Regions from separate parts of the Clostridium sp. Marseille-QA1073 genome, predicted to be linked through region 1. Evidence: a T-box and tRNA genes for the amino acid it is inferred to sense, from the RefSeq annotation. Region 1 holds a T-box; the other regions hold tRNA genes.
What was found. The T-box of region 1 lies ahead of thrS (threonine--tRNA ligase). A T-box ahead of a tRNA ligase gene usually reads a tRNA of that ligase, here a tRNA-Thr.
Positions count from the first base shown of each region.

Region 2: it has a tRNA-Thr gene. The T-box ahead of thrS (threonine--tRNA ligase) is inferred to sense a tRNA for this amino acid. The anticodon was not compared.
Region 3: it has a tRNA-Thr gene. The T-box ahead of thrS (threonine--tRNA ligase) is inferred to sense a tRNA for this amino acid. The anticodon was not compared.

Region 1 covers NZ_JBSVQM010000012.1:14,961-20,739, reverse strand. The annotation lists gene thrS (threonine--tRNA ligase) at 1-1,457, opposite strand, end outside; T-box leader at 1,567-1,777, opposite strand; T-box leader at 1,846-2,054, opposite strand; gene ACY1IQ_RS11990 (hypothetical protein) at 2,364-2,492, shown strand; gene ACY1IQ_RS11985 (SH3 domain-containing protein) at 2,511-3,695, shown strand; gene ACY1IQ_RS11980 (phosphatase PAP2 family protein) at 3,942-4,481, shown strand; gene ACY1IQ_RS11975 (sigma 54-interacting transcriptional regulator) at 4,757-5,779, shown strand, end outside.
Region 2 covers NZ_JBSVQM010000007.1:110,454-116,232, reverse strand. The annotation lists gene ACY1IQ_RS08470 (ABC transporter ATP-binding protein) at 71-985, shown strand; gene ACY1IQ_RS08465 (ABC transporter permease) at 989-1,768, shown strand; gene ACY1IQ_RS08460 (DUF1858 domain-containing protein) at 2,003-2,188, shown strand; gene ACY1IQ_RS08455 (BaiN/RdsA family NAD(P)/FAD-dependent oxidoreductase) at 2,392-3,627, opposite strand; tRNA gene ACY1IQ_RS08450 (tRNA-Glu) at 4,007-4,081, shown strand; tRNA gene ACY1IQ_RS08445 (tRNA-Val) at 4,087-4,162, shown strand; tRNA gene ACY1IQ_RS08440 (tRNA-Asp) at 4,168-4,244, shown strand; tRNA gene ACY1IQ_RS08435 (tRNA-Thr) at 4,250-4,324, shown strand; tRNA gene ACY1IQ_RS08430 (tRNA-Glu) at 4,353-4,427, shown strand; tRNA gene ACY1IQ_RS08425 (tRNA-Val) at 4,432-4,507, shown strand; tRNA gene ACY1IQ_RS08420 (tRNA-Asp) at 4,514-4,590, shown strand; tRNA gene ACY1IQ_RS08415 (tRNA-Thr) at 4,596-4,670, shown strand; gene ACY1IQ_RS08410 (double-cubane-cluster-containing anaerobic reductase) at 5,231-5,779, shown strand, end outside.
Region 3 covers NZ_JBSVQM010000028.1:24,452-30,230, forward strand. The annotation lists gene mreB (rod shape-determining protein) at 1-681, shown strand, start outside; gene yyaC (spore protease YyaC) at 1,052-1,597, opposite strand; gene ACY1IQ_RS18510 (hypothetical protein) at 2,100-2,729, shown strand; gene ACY1IQ_RS18515 (hypothetical protein) at 2,861-3,625, shown strand; tRNA gene ACY1IQ_RS18520 (tRNA-Tyr) at 3,994-4,078, shown strand; tRNA gene ACY1IQ_RS18525 (tRNA-Val) at 4,084-4,159, shown strand; tRNA gene ACY1IQ_RS18530 (tRNA-Thr) at 4,177-4,251, shown strand; tRNA gene ACY1IQ_RS18535 (tRNA-Tyr) at 4,260-4,344, shown strand; tRNA gene ACY1IQ_RS18540 (tRNA-Val) at 4,351-4,426, shown strand; tRNA gene ACY1IQ_RS18545 (tRNA-Thr) at 4,445-4,519, shown strand; tRNA gene ACY1IQ_RS18550 (tRNA-Tyr) at 4,528-4,612, shown strand; gene ACY1IQ_RS18555 (PQQ-dependent sugar dehydrogenase) at 5,163-5,779, shown strand, end outside.

The sequences.
Region 1 (5,779 bases):
TGGAAATCTAGTTGTATTGTACCACATTGCCATGTACGTCCTAAACAATCTTCGAGATGAAAATCTATCTTGGGGCCATAAAATGCACCATCACCCTCATTAACCTTATAGTTATATCCAAGTTCTATAAGAGCTTCTCTAAGAGCCTCAGTTGCTCTGTTCCATTCTTGATCACTGCCCATACTATTTTCTGGTCTTGTAGATAGTTCAACATGATATTTAAATCCAAATACTCCATAAACTTCATCAATTAGTCTTATTACTCCTTTAATCTCATCTTTAATTTGCTCAGGAAGCATAAATATATGAGCATCATCTTGAGTAAAGTTACGAACACGCATTAATCCGTGCAATGCGCCAGATAACTCATGGCGATGTACAAGACCTAATTCACCAATACGAAGAGGTAAATCTCTATAGGAGTGAAGACTTGTTTTATATACTAACATTCCTCCGGGACAGTTCATTGGTTTAATTGCATAATCCATTTCATCTATTTCTGTTGTGTACATGTTTTCTCTATAGTGATCCCAATGACCACTTCTAATCCACAAATCCTTATTTAATATAATGGGAGTGGAGATTTCTTTATAGCCTGCTTTTTTATGAATTTCTCTCCAAAAGTCTATAAGTGTATTTCTAAGTTCCATTCCTTTAGGTAAAAAGAAAGGAAAACCAGGACCTTCATCTAGCAATGTAAAAAGTTCAAGCTCTTTACCAAGTTTACGATGGTCACGTTTCTTAGCTTCTTCAACTCTTTCTAAATACTCATCTAAGTCAGATTTTTTAGTGAAAGAAGTTCCGTAGATACGAGAAAGCATTTTATTTTTCTCATTTCCTCTCCAATATGCACCAGCTATTTTTGTCAATTTTATAGCTTTAACATATTTTGTAGACATTAGATGAGGACCTGCACATAAATCTATAAATTCACCTTGTTTGTAAAATGAAATTATAGAATCTTCAGGTAAGTCATTAATTAATTCAACTTTATAAGGTTCATTCATTTCATTCATTAACTTAAGTGCTTCCTCTCTAGGAAGCTCAAATCTTTCAATTTTTAAATCTTCCTTAATAATTTTTTTCATTTCATCTTCAATTTTTTCTACATCTTCAGAAGTAAATGGTTTTTCTATATCAAAATCATAATAGAAACCATCTTCAATTGAAGGACCTATAGCGAGTTGAGCATTAGGATATAATCTCTTAACAGCTTGAGCTAGTATATGTGCTGTTGTGTGTCTAAAAGCATTTTTCCCTTCTACATCATTAAAAGTAAGAATGCTTAAATCACAATCTTTATCAACTATACAACGTAAATCTACAATTTTGTTATCAATAAATCCAGCAGTTGCTACTCTTGCAAGACCTTCAGAAATATCCTTAGCAATATCTAAAACTGATAATGAGTTTTCATATTCTTTTATTGAACCGTCTTTTAATGTAATTCTAATCATTTTTTGTTACCTCCTAAAATAATTGATAATTAATAATTATAAATAATTCTCATCAAAGCATGAGATTTTTTAAAAATAAAAAACTCGTCGCTTTTCTATAAATAATTAGAAAAGGGACGAGAGAGTATTCCCGTGGTTCCACCCAAATTGCATATCAATATTATAATATGCCACTTTAAAAAATTTTAACGGATTTATCCGGACTTTATTAGAGTCACTCAGAGGTGGTCTTCAACTGGTTCTATTTAAGAATACTTTCAGCTAATGTATTCTCTCTCTGTAAATGTAAGACAGTTTACTTTTCTCTTCATAGTGTTTTAATATATAATTTTTCATAAGCTATAAAAGCTTTATAAATAAAAAAACGCCTCTTTTCTATAATAATTAGAAAAGGGACGAGATAATATACCCGTGGTTCCACCCAATTTGCATATCAAAATTATGATATACCACTTTAAAATTTTAACGGATTTATCCGGACTTTATTAAAGTCACTCAGAGGTGGTTTTCAACTGATTCTATTTAAGAATACTTTCAGCTAATGTATTCTCTCTCTGTAAATGTAAGGCAGCTTACTCTTCTCTTCATTGCATTTATTATTTATTTAATAATATCATATGCATATTAAAATTTGTATATTATAAATATATATTTATAATATTATATCACTTATAAATTTCATGTCAATAACAATTTCCATGAAACATAATTAGCAAGCATATTATAAATATAGGGCTATAATAAAAATTTGTACGTAATAATTAAAATTACAAAATAATACTCTTTATATAAATTACAATCTTAAAGATATATCTATTTTAAGATTAATAAATATTAATCTACCATTAATGGTTTTATAATCCATTAAGAATTAATACAATATATAATAAAAATGTATATAAAGAGGTGAGTGTACTGTTTACTCAATTTTCTTCAAAAGTTGCTAGGGTTAAAACAGAAATGTTATATCCTGAATTTTGGATAAATAATAGTAATACTTCAAAGAGAATAATAATATGCGATGATGAAAGATAAAAATATAATGAAAGATCTATGAAAAGTAATATAATAGAGGATATATTTTTATTACAAAATTTTCTCGAAGAGAAAGAATTAAGGAACCTAATTTTATCTGTAAGTAAACCTCATTCTACAATTAGATATAAAAATGGTCTTATTTTAGAAAAAGAATATTTTCTAAAATTAAGTAAAAATTTAAATTTAGAAGCTATAAAAGAAAAAAATTTAATACGGTATGGGATGGTTACAAGAAGGTCACATATAAAATCTTATCCTACAGATGATAGAATTTTTAAAAATCCAAAGGATTATGACTTAGATAGATTAATGGAAACGGCGATTAATATTTGCGATCCTTGTGTAATTTTACATGAAAGTAAAGATAAAGAATGGTATTTTATAAAAACATATGGGTATAAAGGATGGATTAAAAGAAAAGATATTGCTATAGGAGAAAAGGAACCTATATTAAAATATACAAAAGCTAAGGAATTTTTAGTAGTTACAGGTAGAAGAATTTATACTGGATATAATCCTTTTGATGAAAGTATATCTATGATTCCTATAGATATGGGAGTAAAATTTTCATTAGTAAAAGAAGAAGATATTTTAGAAACTATTTATGATATGTATCCTTGCGGAAGTTATGTGGTATGGCTTCCAATAAGGTGTTATGATGGAAGTTTAAAGTTTACACAAATACTAATTTCAAGAAGCGAAGATGTATCTTATGGATATTTACCTTATACAGAAGAGAATATTATAAGGCAAAGTTTTAAATGCTTAGGAGAAAGATATGGATGGGGAGGAGAATTTTTTGGAAGAGACTGTTCCAGTTTAGTAGTAGATGTATTTAAGACTATGGGACTAATGCTTCCTAGAAATACATCCCAGCAAGAGAAAAAGGCAATAGGAATAACTAAGTGCATAGAAAATATGACTATTGAAGAAAAGAAAAAAGTATTGGATACGATGACTCCAGGATGTCTTATGTATCTAGATGGTCATGTTGTGATTTATTTAGGTAAATATCATGATGAGTACTTTATAATACATGACACTATAGGTTTTTATGTGTCTAGAATATGTAGTGAGAAAAAAGGAGATTTATACTATATTTCAGCTAAAGGAGTTGCAGTAACACCATTAACTTTAATTTATACTTCTGGTGGAGAGAATTATTTAAGAGCTATCAAAACAATAAAAATTTTTGGTTAACATAGTTAAGAATTTATAGTAAAATAATAATAATATATTTTACTATAAATTATATTAAAAATCTTAAAAAAATAACAAGCTAGTATGTTAGTATATTTCGCATCATGCTAGGGTGTCATAATCACTTATAGAATTACTATGAGTATAACTTGATGTCTTGTTTGATATAAAATATATTACATCTTTGGTTTATTATTTTCTTTCAAACACCTTATATGAGAATTTAAATGGGAGAAAAGATTAAATATGCTTAAGAATATTCATGCTATTGATAAAATACTAATTGATTTTATACATCATGGATTGAAGAATCCATTATTTGATAAACTAATGCCAATTATAACTCATTTAGGTGATGGAGGAGCTATATGGATAATTATATCTATAATATGCTTATTAAAAAAAGATTATAGACATATAGGACTTCTTTGTCTTAGTTCTTTATTATTAAGTACTATTTTAACAGAAGGTATAATAAAAAATGTGGTAGAAAGGGTTAGACCAATTATTAGGTATCCTATATCAGATCCGTTGATACACATACCTAAATCTTTTTCCTTTCCGTCAGGACACACTTCATCATCTTTTGCAGTAGCTACAATATTATTTATATTATTACCTCAATACAAAATAATTCCTATAGTGCTTGCTGTACTTATAGGTTTTTCAAGAATTTATTTATATGTTCATTATCCTAGTGATGTATTTGTAGGTATGTTAGTAGGAATTTTAAGTGCCTTTATTATACTTTTAGGGTATAATTTAATAAGAAAAGATAAAGTTTAAATAATTATTATGAATTTTGGAGGCTTAAATAAAATCGTGACTTTGTCACGATTTTATTTAAGTATACGAATTTATAAAATTTTATTTTTAATTTAATATAAAAATAAATTTTACTCAATTTTTTATTTTATATAAAACTAGCTTAAAGCTAGTTAAATTATTGTAATATTTTTAATTTTAATTTAAAAGTAATTAGTAGTATTGTATAGTAACTAAAGGACATAGATTTACTATATAAATGCTAATTGAATTTATAAGGGTGGTAGGAGAAGAAGATGAACATTGGGGAATTACTTTATAGAGTAAAAGATATAATGAATATAGAATTTAAAGAGGTTCTTTATAATGACACTGTTAAACAGGTTTTAGATATGATGATAGCACAGAATTTAGATGAAGTTATAGTAGTTAATGAAAAAAAGAAGTTAATGGGTATTTTTACTAGAAAAGATTTAGCAAAAATATGTACTGAGAAAAAAGATTTATTAGAAGATAAAATTATAAATTATGCTATAAAAGATGTAGTTACTATAAATCCCTATAAATTTGCAAGAGATGCAAGAGATATTATGATCTTAAATAATATTGGACGTCTTCCGGTAATGGAGAAGGATAAGATTATTGGAATAATAACAAACAATAATTTGAGAGATAGTTTTTATTTAAAAGTAGATGAGATATTTAATCTCCAAAATAATATTTTAGATAATATTCATGAAGCTGTATGTATTTGTGATATTAATGGAATAGTAACTTATTGGAATAAAAGTTCAGAAAAACTGTATAAGGTTAAAGCTAAGGATATTATTGGCTTGAAAGTTACAGAACATTTTAATAATCCGCTAATCCCTAAAGTGTTGAAAGAAGGAAAAGCTATAGAGAATATAAGGCATGAGCCTATGAAAGGAAAGTCCGTAATTTTAAGTGTAATTCCAATATATAACTCCAAGAAAGAAATGGTGGCAGTAGTATCTACAGATAGAGATGTAACAGAAGTTGTATCGCTATCAAGAAAATTAGAAAGCGCTAATGCTAAAGTAGAAATGTTAAGTAATGCCTATAATAAAGAAATTGCTAATAATTATAGTTTTTCTTATATAGGAGGAAAGAGTAAAAAGATAATTGAGGCCATAAATCTTTGTCAAAAAGTGGCACCAAGCTCAGCTTCTGTACTTATTACTGGAGAAAGTGGAACGGGAAAAGAAGTTTTTGCGAAAGCAATTCACGAAGCCAGTGGAAGAAATGGACAATTTGTTGCAATAAACTGTAGTGCTATACCTGAAAATCTTTTAGAAAGT
Region 2 (5,779 bases), on a different contig from region 1:
TTTAGACACAAAGATATAAGTTTTAAGACAAATAGTTTTTTACAAAACAAGGAAATGGATGTGAGACAATATGTCAGATAAGGTAGTTGAGGTTAAAAATGTCTATAAGTCTTTTGGAAAGAAAAAAATAATTAAAGACCTTTCCTTTTCTGTGGAGAGAGGAGAAATTTATGGGTTTTTAGGGCCTAATGGCTCAGGTAAAACAACAACAATCCGTATGATGGTTGGGCTTATAGGAATAGATAAAGGTGATATTTTTATTGAAGGATATGATGTTAAAAAAGATAAAATTAAAGCTTTAGAGCATATAGGTGCAATTATTGAAAATCCTGAATTATATAAATATATGAGTGGAATGAAAAACTTGATTCACTTTGCAAGAATGAGAAAAACTTCAGTGTCACAAGAGAGAATAAATGAAATTGTTAAACTTGTTAAGTTAGAAGATGCAATAAATAAAAAAGTAAAAACTTATTCTCTAGGAATGAGGCAAAGATTAGGAGTAGCACAGGCACTTTTACATAAACCATCAATTCTTATATTAGATGAACCAACTAATGGACTTGATCCTGAGGGAATACATGAGCTTCGTGAATATTTAAGATATTTAGCTAAAAAAGAAAATATATCTATAATAATTTCAAGTCATTTATTATCAGAAGTAGAACTTATTTGTGATAATATAATAGTTATTCAAGAAGGTAAATTAATAGGAGAACGTACTATTAAAAATGAAAATAATAGTTTAGAAGAAAAGTTAGATGTAGAAATTGAAGTTGATAATATAGATTTAGCTAAAAAATTAATAAATTCTGTTGGTGTTGTCAAAGTAGAAAAAAATAGAATTGTAATTAATTTAAAAAGAGATGAAATTCCATTAATTATAAATAGATTAATTGATGGTGGATTGAAAATTTATGAAGTAAAACAAATTACTCAATCCTTAGAAGAAGTATTCTTAAGCATGACTAAGGAGGGGAAATAGACTATGGGTTTTATTCAACTTATTAGAAATGAAATTATGAAGGTAAATACAAAACGAACAGCACCATATTTTTATATATTTATGAGTGTTATAGTTATAGCATCAGCAATTGTAATTAAATTTATAAGTCCTAGTAAAGGTGTAAATACAGATTACATAAGTTTTATACAAGTATCAATTATGTGGGGTAGCTCTGTTATAGGTATGTTTGCAATGATATTAGGAGCACAGATATTTACTGATGAATGGAAGGACGGAACTATAAAGCAACTTTTAATACGTCCATGGAATAGAACCGCTATATTATTTTCAAAATATATAACTGTGATATTATTCTTATTAGTTAGTTATGTTGTTATATTTATTTCATCATCAATAGTAGGTATAGCTTTCTTTGGTACAAAAGCAGCAAGTGGATATACTTTACCTATATTAATAAAAATAGTACTATATTCAATACCAAAAGATATATTTTATATAACTTTAGCCTTTAGTTTAGCTACGATTTTTAAAGGAATTGGAATAGCTCTAAGTACATCAATTATAGCAAGTTCAGTAGGTGTACCAATAATGATGTTAACTAAAAATTATTGGTGGTCTAAATACATTATATTTGGTCATTTAAATCTTGCAGCCTATGACTCAAATACTCTAATAAGTGGTGCTGGACTTCCTCCTATTGAAGGTGCAACTTTAGGTTTTTCATTAGCTATAATAATTGCATATGTAGCAGCATTATTAATTATAAGTAATTTAATCTTTACAAAAAAAGACGTTATTTAAATAGTAAAATAGCATCCTAAAATGGGATGTTATTCTATTATATGAAGTAATAAGTATATAAATTTTTATTTAAAATATAAAATTGTAACAAAAGTTACAGTTTTTTTTGAATTTGTGTTGTATAATAAAGTTAATCAATAAGGATAAAAAAAACATATAAGAAGATAATAATAAGGTATCTAAAATAAATGGTCAAAGATGCCTAATATATAATTAATGGAAGAGGTGTTATTTATGAAAATTACTAAAGATATGACAATAGGTGAGGTTGTAAGACAACATCCAAATTCTGTAGATGTATTAATGAGTTTTGGAATGGGTTGTGTAGGATGTCCATCAGCACAAGCAGAAACTTTAGAAGAAGCAGCTACAGTTCATGGATTAGATCTAGAAAAATTATTAGAAGCTTTAAATAAGTAAATATAAGTAAGCTAGTCTATAAGACTAGCTTTTTTACTTTTAAAGTTTGTTTATAGATTATAAATTCTTCACTCATAGAAAGAACTATTTTAAAGGAATAATATTATACCTATGTGAAGTCTTTTAGTCTTTTAGATATATATTTGGTTATCTTCTATAGTACTAGTTATTAATATCTATTTGAGCACAATAATTAGTATTTATTATGATTCTGACATTTTGAGGCTTTTGATTGCCACTGAGGCAGAACTCCATGCCCATTGAAGATTAAAACCACCACAATCTCCATCTACGTCTAATATCTCTCCAGCAAAATATAGATTAGGAACTATTTTTGATTGTAAGGTGTTCTCATCTACTTCTTTTGTATCTACACCACCAGCTGTAACTTGTGCATTATCAAAAGAGTTAGTACCACTTACTTTAAATGTCCATTCTTTTAATAAGGATAATAACGCTTCTTTTTCTTCCCATTCTAATGACCAACAAGGCTTATGTATATTATCAATATTAGATTCTTTAAGTATTATAGGAATAATTTTTTTGTTGATTATACCTATAAGGGCATCATGTATAGATCTATATGAATATGTTCCAAAATGATTTTCTAAAAATCTCTTTAATTCATCTTTTGAAAAATTACTCATCATATCAATTTTTAAAGATATATCTTTTCCTTTAGATAAATTATAAGAAGCAATTCTACTAAGTTGAAGGATAGGAGGGCCAGAAATACCATAATCCGTAAATAATATCTCTCCAAACTCACTTCTCCTTAATTTATTATCTACATATATATGTGCATTTCCATCAAATTTGACACCAGATAGTGCTTTTAACTTATTATGATTTAATTTAAGCTGCACAAGAGCTGGAATAGGATTTATTATATTATGTCCTAGTTTTTTAGCTAAGGTGAAACCAAAACCATCAGAACCAGTTTTAGGTGCGCTTTTTCCTCCTGTACAAAGTAAAAGCTTGCTGCAAACAAAGTTTTCTTCATTATTACAATTTATAATAAATTTGTTCTTATAATTTATTTCTTTTACTTTATGATTTAAATAAATAGGAACTTCCCTTTCCTCTAAAGCAAATCTAAAAACATCCAGTACAGAAGAAGCTTGCAAGGACATAGGATACATTTTATCACTATCTAAGGTAACTAAATACAAACCAATTGAATTAAAAAAATCTACGGTATTTTTTAATGTAAAGCTTTCAAAGACCTTATTAAAAAAAGTTTTATTTTCACTATGATACCTTAAAACATTTATGTTTTTATTGGTTATATTACACCTTCCATTTCCTGTTGTAAGAATTTTCTTACCTATTCTATCATTGCTTTCTAATATAGCTACATCTATGCCCAGGTCTTTTGCTATAATAGCAGCCATAATTCCTGAAGCACCGCCACCAACTATAATAAGGTCATGTTTCAAAATAAAATCTCCTTTCTAAAAAGAAAAAATAATGTTAAACTTATTATAAGTATTACTAATAAAACCATCAAGTAATCATCAATAAATAATTTATGGCATATTAGTCATAAATTATTTAATCCAGAATAGAATATATATTGTGAAGAAGTATATAAATTTATTTTAAAATTTTATAATAAATTTCAAATTATGACTTTTTTCTTAGAGAAAAGTGTCAGTAAAGTTGTTGATTTATCTAGGTTTATCATATTAAATGAGCTTTTATGATAAAAAGTGAAATTTTTTTTGAAAAATTGTTGACATTGTTAAGGATTTTAGGTATTATATTACTTGTCGGGTGTGCAGAAAGCACCGACCTAACAAAAGCAAAATGACATATGGCTCCTTGGTCAAGCGGTTAAGACACCACCCTTTCACGGTGGTAACAGGGGTTCGATTCCCCTAGGAGTCACCATTAGTGGTCGCATAGCTCAGCTGGGAGAGCATCTGCCTTACAAGCAGAGGGTCACAGGTTCGATCCCTGTTGCGACCACCACATATGGCCCAGTGGCTCAGTTGGTTAGAGTGCCGGCCTGTCACGCCGGAGGTCGAGGGTTCGAGTCCCTTCTGGGTCGCCATAATTGCTGGCATGGCTCAACGGTAGAGCAGCTGACTTGTAATCAGCAGGTTGTAGGTTCGATTCCTATTGCCAGCTCCATTTTATAAAAAATAAAAAAGTCGTCATTGGCTCCTTGGTCAAGCGGTTAAGACACCACCCTTTCACGGTGGTAACAGGGGTTCGATTCCCCTAGGAGTCACCATTATGGTCGCATAGCTCAGCTGGGAGAGCATCTGCCTTACAAGCAGAGGGTCACAGGTTCGATCCCTGTTGCGACCACCATAATATGGCCCAGTGGCTCAGTTGGTTAGAGTGCCGGCCTGTCACGCCGGAGGTCGAGGGTTCGAGTCCCTTCTGGGTCGCCATAATTGCTGGCATGGCTCAACGGTAGAGCAGCTGACTTGTAATCAGCAGGTTGTAGGTTCGATTCCTATTGCCAGCTCCATGAAAAACTTGAATGGAAACATTCAAGTTTTTTTCGTTATGAAGAAATACTATAAAAATAATCTAGAGATGAATTTCTTAAAACAAAATTTATTTTTAAAAAACTCCAAAAGCTTTAGCAGTAAAGTTTTGACCTTAATTCTTCATTTTTCATTCTTAATTTTTAATTCATAGAAAGAATTTTTGTTATTGAAATTAAAATCATGTATAAGTTAAATCTTTATTGTGGAACCCTATATTTAATATATCTATAGATAAGTGTATAATCATTGAAAAACAAAAATTCACAATTATCAAAATATATGTTAACATTAACTCAAGACGAAGTTGGTTATAGTCGTTTATCCTTTAATTAAAATTTTCCTTTTGTATTTAAAAGCTCAACTACATATAGTTGAGCTTTTAAATTGTAATCAAAAATAACTGGTAAAAGATTTAGTATTAATAATTTTATTTCATAAAAAAACAGTAAAACTATTAAAGCTACAGATATTAAAGTTCAAGTGTTTATAAAGACTAGATAATATTTTACTCATATATTATATATTTGGAGGGTTTGTAATGAATAATTTACCAAAAAACTTTGAAGAGTTTAATGAAACAAGAAGAAATGGCTTTATTAAAGTTAAAGAGTTAAAAGATAAAGGACAAAAGGTAGTAGGTACATTTTGTACTTTTGCACCAGTAGAGGCTATATATGCAGCAGGTGCATATCCAATAAGTCTTTGCGCTGTTAGTGAAGAAACTATTCCAGATGCGGAAAAACATTTACCTAAAAACTTATGTCCACTTATAAAAGCAAGCTATGGATTTGCATTAACGGACAAGTGCCCATATACATATTTTTCAGATTTAATAGTAGGAGAAACTACTTGTGATGGAAAAAAGAAAATGTATGAATATCTAGAAGAAATAAAACCACTGCATGTTATGCAATTACCTCAAAACACTAATAGAGAACATGCTCTTAAAGTATGGAAAGAAGAAATTAAATATTTTATGGAAAGACTTGAAGATCAATTTGATGTTAAAATAACAGAGGAAGCACTTAAAGAAGCAATTAAAATTCGTAACGAAGAAAGAAATGTGTTAAAAGATCTTTATTCATTA
Region 3 (5,779 bases), on a different contig from region 1:
GTTGAAGATGCAGCAAGAAATGCTGGTGCAAAAAAAGTTCATTTAATAGAAGAGCCTTTAGCTGCAGCAATAGGTGCAGGTCTTGATATTTCAAAGGCAAGTGGAAATATGGTAATTGATATTGGTGGAGGTACCACAGATATCGCAGTTATTTCACTAGGCGGAATGGTTGTTAGAGAATCAATCAAAGTTGCCGGTGATAATTTTGATGAATCAATAACTCGCTATATAAGAAAGAAGCATAAGCTTATGATCGGTGAAAGAACTGCTGAAGATTTAAAAATTAATATAGGTTCTGCCTATAAAAAAGAAGAAGAAATAAGTATGGAAATAAGAGGAAGGGACCTTATTACAGGACTTCCCAAAAATATAGTTGTTAATTCAACAGAAATGAGAGAGGCTCTAGGAGAGGCAGTAGCAGCTATAGCGGAATGTACTCATGCAGTATTAGAAAAAACTCCACCTGAACTTGCAGCTGATATAGCTGAAAAGGGTATAGTTATGACTGGTGGTGGGGCACTTCTAGATGGATTAGATAAGCTAATACAAGATTATACTAAAGTTCCTGTATATGTAGCTGAAGATTCAGTTTCTTGTGTTGCACTAGGAACTGGAAAAGCTTTAGACTTCATAGATAAAATGGATGACTCATTCAGTGGAGAAGATTTATCATTTTATTAATTTAATATAAAAGTTAGTTATTAAAAGGACATACCCTAAAGTATGTCCTTTTAATTTTAACTTTATTAATAAAGTTCCATCATTCTTATTTACAAAAATTCTTTAACCAAGATAATTAATAGAAATAGAATTAGTAAAATTTACTGTTTAAAGGCTGAATATCGTAGAAGGAAGGTATAAGAAAATGATGTACGGGAAGATTAAATGCATTATTTAATTAGTAAGATGAGGAAATCTTAAAAGTTTTTTTTCTAAATTCTACTTTATTTTGTAGTTTTTTAGTGAGTTTTTAAGTTTAAATAACTATAATCTTTATTTTAATACTGTAGATTAAAGTGAAAAAGCCTCTCTAAAATTAGAGAGAACTTTTTTATGATTCTTTTGAAATTTCTTCGTTAAAAACTAAATAATAAGAGTGTATTAGTGCGCGAGTTACTACTTTAGATAACTGCATTATTAGATTTAGTCTTATATTTCTATTTGTAAATAATTCAGTATCTTCACTAGAATCTACAATTCCAATTATAGATATATCCCCTACTTGAGGAAGTTGTTTTCCTACACCTTTTCCAGGGTTTATAGGGAAATCTCTTACTTGTATTTCTCCTATACTGGAAAAAGGACCTAAGCAAGCATCTATACCAATTATTTTTGCATCAGGATGTTTAATTTTTATTTGAGATAGCTTACTTTCAAGATTTAAGGCATGAATAGGTTCTGAAATGGTACCATAAACTGGTAGTGGGAACTGTTTCTCCTTTAAAAAAGTTCCTACTAAAGGTCCTAAAGAGTCCCCTATGCATCTATCAGTTCCTATGCAAATAATAATAGTATTTTCATCCAAATAGTCTTTAATAAAATTTGCTAAATTATAATAGGCTAAGGGACTGTCATAATGTGTCTTCACTCTAGTCACCTATTACACCTCCTAATTAATTATTTATAATTATAATTTAAATAATGTGTATTTTAATTAATTAAAAATTAAAAGTATAAATTATAGAAATAAGTATCTTAACATCCTATTTAATAAAAAAAGTTATATTTAAATTTAATATTATTTAAAGATTTTAAATATTTATCTTAGAATTTTATAGATACATTTGCTAAATATTAAAGAGGAATCAATAAATTTATAAATAAATAATGTTAAAGAACTTTATACATTGATATACAATAGTCTTAATAAAATATATATGCTAAATGATATATAGTAATTATTGAATTTTATAAAAATATAGAGATATATAGGAAAGTAAAGAAATTAAAAGAAAAACTAATAATCGAAAATACAAACATTTAAAACATGTTTTTAACTGCCATTGGAACTGCTAAAGATTACATCGTAATAAATGTATATTTGTTAAATTTTAGGTAAAGAATTATAAAAGATATTTTAACTACAAGGATGTGATGTAATGAAAAGAAAGATCTATTCTTTTATAGTTATTCTTTATACTATATTTACTATATGCATTTTAAAATTTTATGCTACAGATAAAAGAGATGAAGAGATAGTATCAAATATGCTTAATAGAGAGAGCGTAGCGATAGATAATGATCAAACTTTTGGTATTCATAAAAAGAATGAGTTAAATGAGCTACATAAAGAAAAAGATTTAAAAGAAGAAAAATTAGAAAAAAATATTGAAATAGACAATAATAGAAGTAAAATTAGTGACAGAGATTTAAATACAAAACTATTTTTAGATGAAGTTGATGATAGTACAGAAGTAATAGTAGAAGGAGAATTCGATTCTTATAATATTGAGCAGAGGAAAAAAAATTCAGTAATAAAAATACCACCAGAAGAAATTGAAACAGCATTATCTATTAATGATAAAGTGAAGCTTTTTTCTATGAGTGATAAGATACCAAAAGAGGAACAGAATAAAATTAGCGATTATCTGCAATATAAAAATCAAAAGATAGGAGTAAGAAAGAGCTTAGATGTATTAAAAAACTACTTATCAGAAAAAGAGCTTTATGAAGTTAAGAAAATAGCGAGAAAATTCATAGATATGGATACCGTAGAGAATGCTGATTAATTTATATAGCAAACTCCTTAAAAATAATAATTTAAATACATTTTAGTATTTTCTAAGGCTAAGGTAACATTTTTATTTTTGAAATCTATATTATAACTAGAAGAATTTAAAATATCTTAGGAGTTGGTTATATGCCTTCTAGTAATTTAGTTTCAGTGTCAAATTTAATTCCTGCAATTTATAGTTTAGAACCTAAATCTATACTAGAAATAGGAGTTGGATTTGGTAAGATAGGATTTTTAGTTAGAGAATATTTAGATTTAAGAGAGAATAATGATGGTGGATATGCACCTTGGAATATATTAATAGATGGAATAGAAATATATGAAAAATATATTACGCCAATACATGGTTATATTTATGATAATATATATATTGGTAATGCAATCGATATTTTAAGTAAAAAAGATTTTCCTAAATATGATCTAATAGTACTTGCAGATGTTATAGAGCATTTGAAAAAATCAGATGGGAAAAAGCTACTAGAATTATGTTTTAAGACAGCAGATAGTGTTATAATATCAACACCATATATTTTTTATAAACAAGATGAATGCTATGGTAATGATGCAGAACAACATTTAAGTGGATGGGATATTAATGAGTTTAGAGCTATGGGAGCAAAATATGTTTGGATATCAGGAATACTTTTATTTGCTGTATTTACAAATAAAGTATTAAACCATAAAACAGATATTTTTTTAGACGATTTATTATTTGTAACTCCGCAATTACACCATATTAAAGATTTAATAACAGTTTATCTATCTACTGATCAATATGATCATTGTATAGAAGCTTGTGAAAAATATGAAAAGTTTTTTAAAGATGATTCATTCTTTTCAAATATGAAAGCAGTTGCTTTAAATATGAAGAACAAAGATGATTTGGAATAGACTTTAGTTTAATATATAAGATATACTAATATCATATATGAGTAAATAGCGTGTATTGAGTAACTTTGATGCACGTTATTTAGCTGAATCTTTAGTGTTGGAAGAAATCATATATAATTAAAACAATAATTGTAGTTGGGTGAAATATGAAGTAAAAATAAGAAAAATGGAGATAATAAAGCATAAATACTGAAAATGGTATAAAAAAAACTTGAAAAAATAGTTATAAAATTATATACTATTCCTTGTCAATGTTCTAAGGGTTTTTTCTGAAGAACTTGTGAAAATGCTGACATTTCTTGATAGTAGAATAGCTAATTTGTAGTAAATAAGTCTAAGTTCTACTTTAATAGTCAGTTTTATAACGTGGAGGAGTTCCCGAGAGGCCAAAGGGGGCAGACTGTAAATCTGTTACGTTTCGTTTCGATGGTTCGAATCCGTCCTCCTCCACCAATTATGGTCGCATAGCTCAGCTGGGAGAGCATCTGCCTTACAAGCAGAGGGTCACAGGTTCGATCCCTGTTGCGACCACCATTAGAAATTTATAATATGCTGGCATGGCTCAACGGTAGAGCAGCTGACTTGTAATCAGCAGGTTGTAGGTTCGATTCCTATTGCCAGCTCCATAATATATGGAGGAGTTCCCGAGTGGCCAAAGGGGGCAGACTGTAAATCTGTTGCGTTTCGCTTCGATGGTTCGAATCCGTCCTCCTCCACCAAATTATGGTCGCATAGCTCAGCTGGGAGAGCATCTGCCTTACAAGCAGAGGGTCACAGGTTCGATCCCTGTTGCGACCACCATTGAAAATTGTATAATATGCTGGCATGGCTCAACGGTAGAGCAGCTGACTTGTAATCAGCAGGTTGTAGGTTCGATTCCTATTGCCAGCTCCATAATATATGGAGGAGTTCCCGAGTGGCCAAAGGGGGCAGACTGTAAATCTGTTGCGTTTCGCTTCGATGGTTCGAATCCGTCCTCCTCCACCAAGTCAAAAGCTACATTTGTTCTCTTATTTTGAGAGCTCAAATGTAGCTTTTATTTTGTAAATAATCATGCTTTCATACGCAGTAGTCATAAGGCTACTGCATTTTTTACTGTTTGTATATTGGTGTTATATTATAGGGTTCCACAATAAAAATTTAACTTATATATGATTTTACTTCCATAACAAAAATTCTTTTGCTAAAGCTTTTGGAATTTCTTAAAATAAAATAAATTTTATTTTAAGAAATTCATCTCTAGTGAATTCTTTCATAAATTCTTCATTATTAATTGTTAATCATTAATTTCTAAAGATTTAAGCTATTTTTAGAAAAATTATTTTTCAGAGTATATTTTAAGTTTTCATATTGGATGCTTATAATAGCTTTTTACGTGAAATCTTTAGATTAATTTATTAATATGAAAGCATTAATTTATCCCTACTGTTTTTGATCATTTTAAGGCGTGGCCAATAATGCATTAAAATAAATATCTCCTAATATAATTAAAGTATGTATTTAGATATGGATTTATTTAAGTTTGGAGGATAATAGTATGAGAGAAACGATTTACAATGTTTTGTCTAATATTATATTACGTAGTCGTAATGTAACTAATGCCAAAGTTAATGTAGTCACATCAGATGAATTTCCTTATGAAATTGAAATTATCGCTGAAAATCTATATATACCTTGGGCTATAGCAATAAGCGATGAAGGAAAAGTGTATTTTACGGAGCGGTCTGGAACAATTAGAGTGATTGAAGATGGCAAACTTAATACTCAGCCACTCATTACATTTGGTGCACCCTTTATAAGTCAGGGGGAAGGAGGGTTAATGGGTATTGTTCTAGACCCAAATTATTCACAAAACAATTATATGTATGTTATGCATTCATATGTAGAAGGTAATCAAATTTATAATCGTGTTGTAAGATTGATTGAAGAAAATAATAAGGCATCCATTGACCGGATTATTCTAGATAAAATCCCTGGTGGACAAATTCATAATGGAGGAAGGATAAAGATAGGACCAGATCAGAAATTATATATAACAACAGGAGATGCAGGAAATTCTATGTTAGCACAAGATTTAACAAGTAAAGCAGGAAAAATACTGCGAATAGAATCAGACGGCAGTATCCCAGCAGATAATCCAATTATTAATTCACC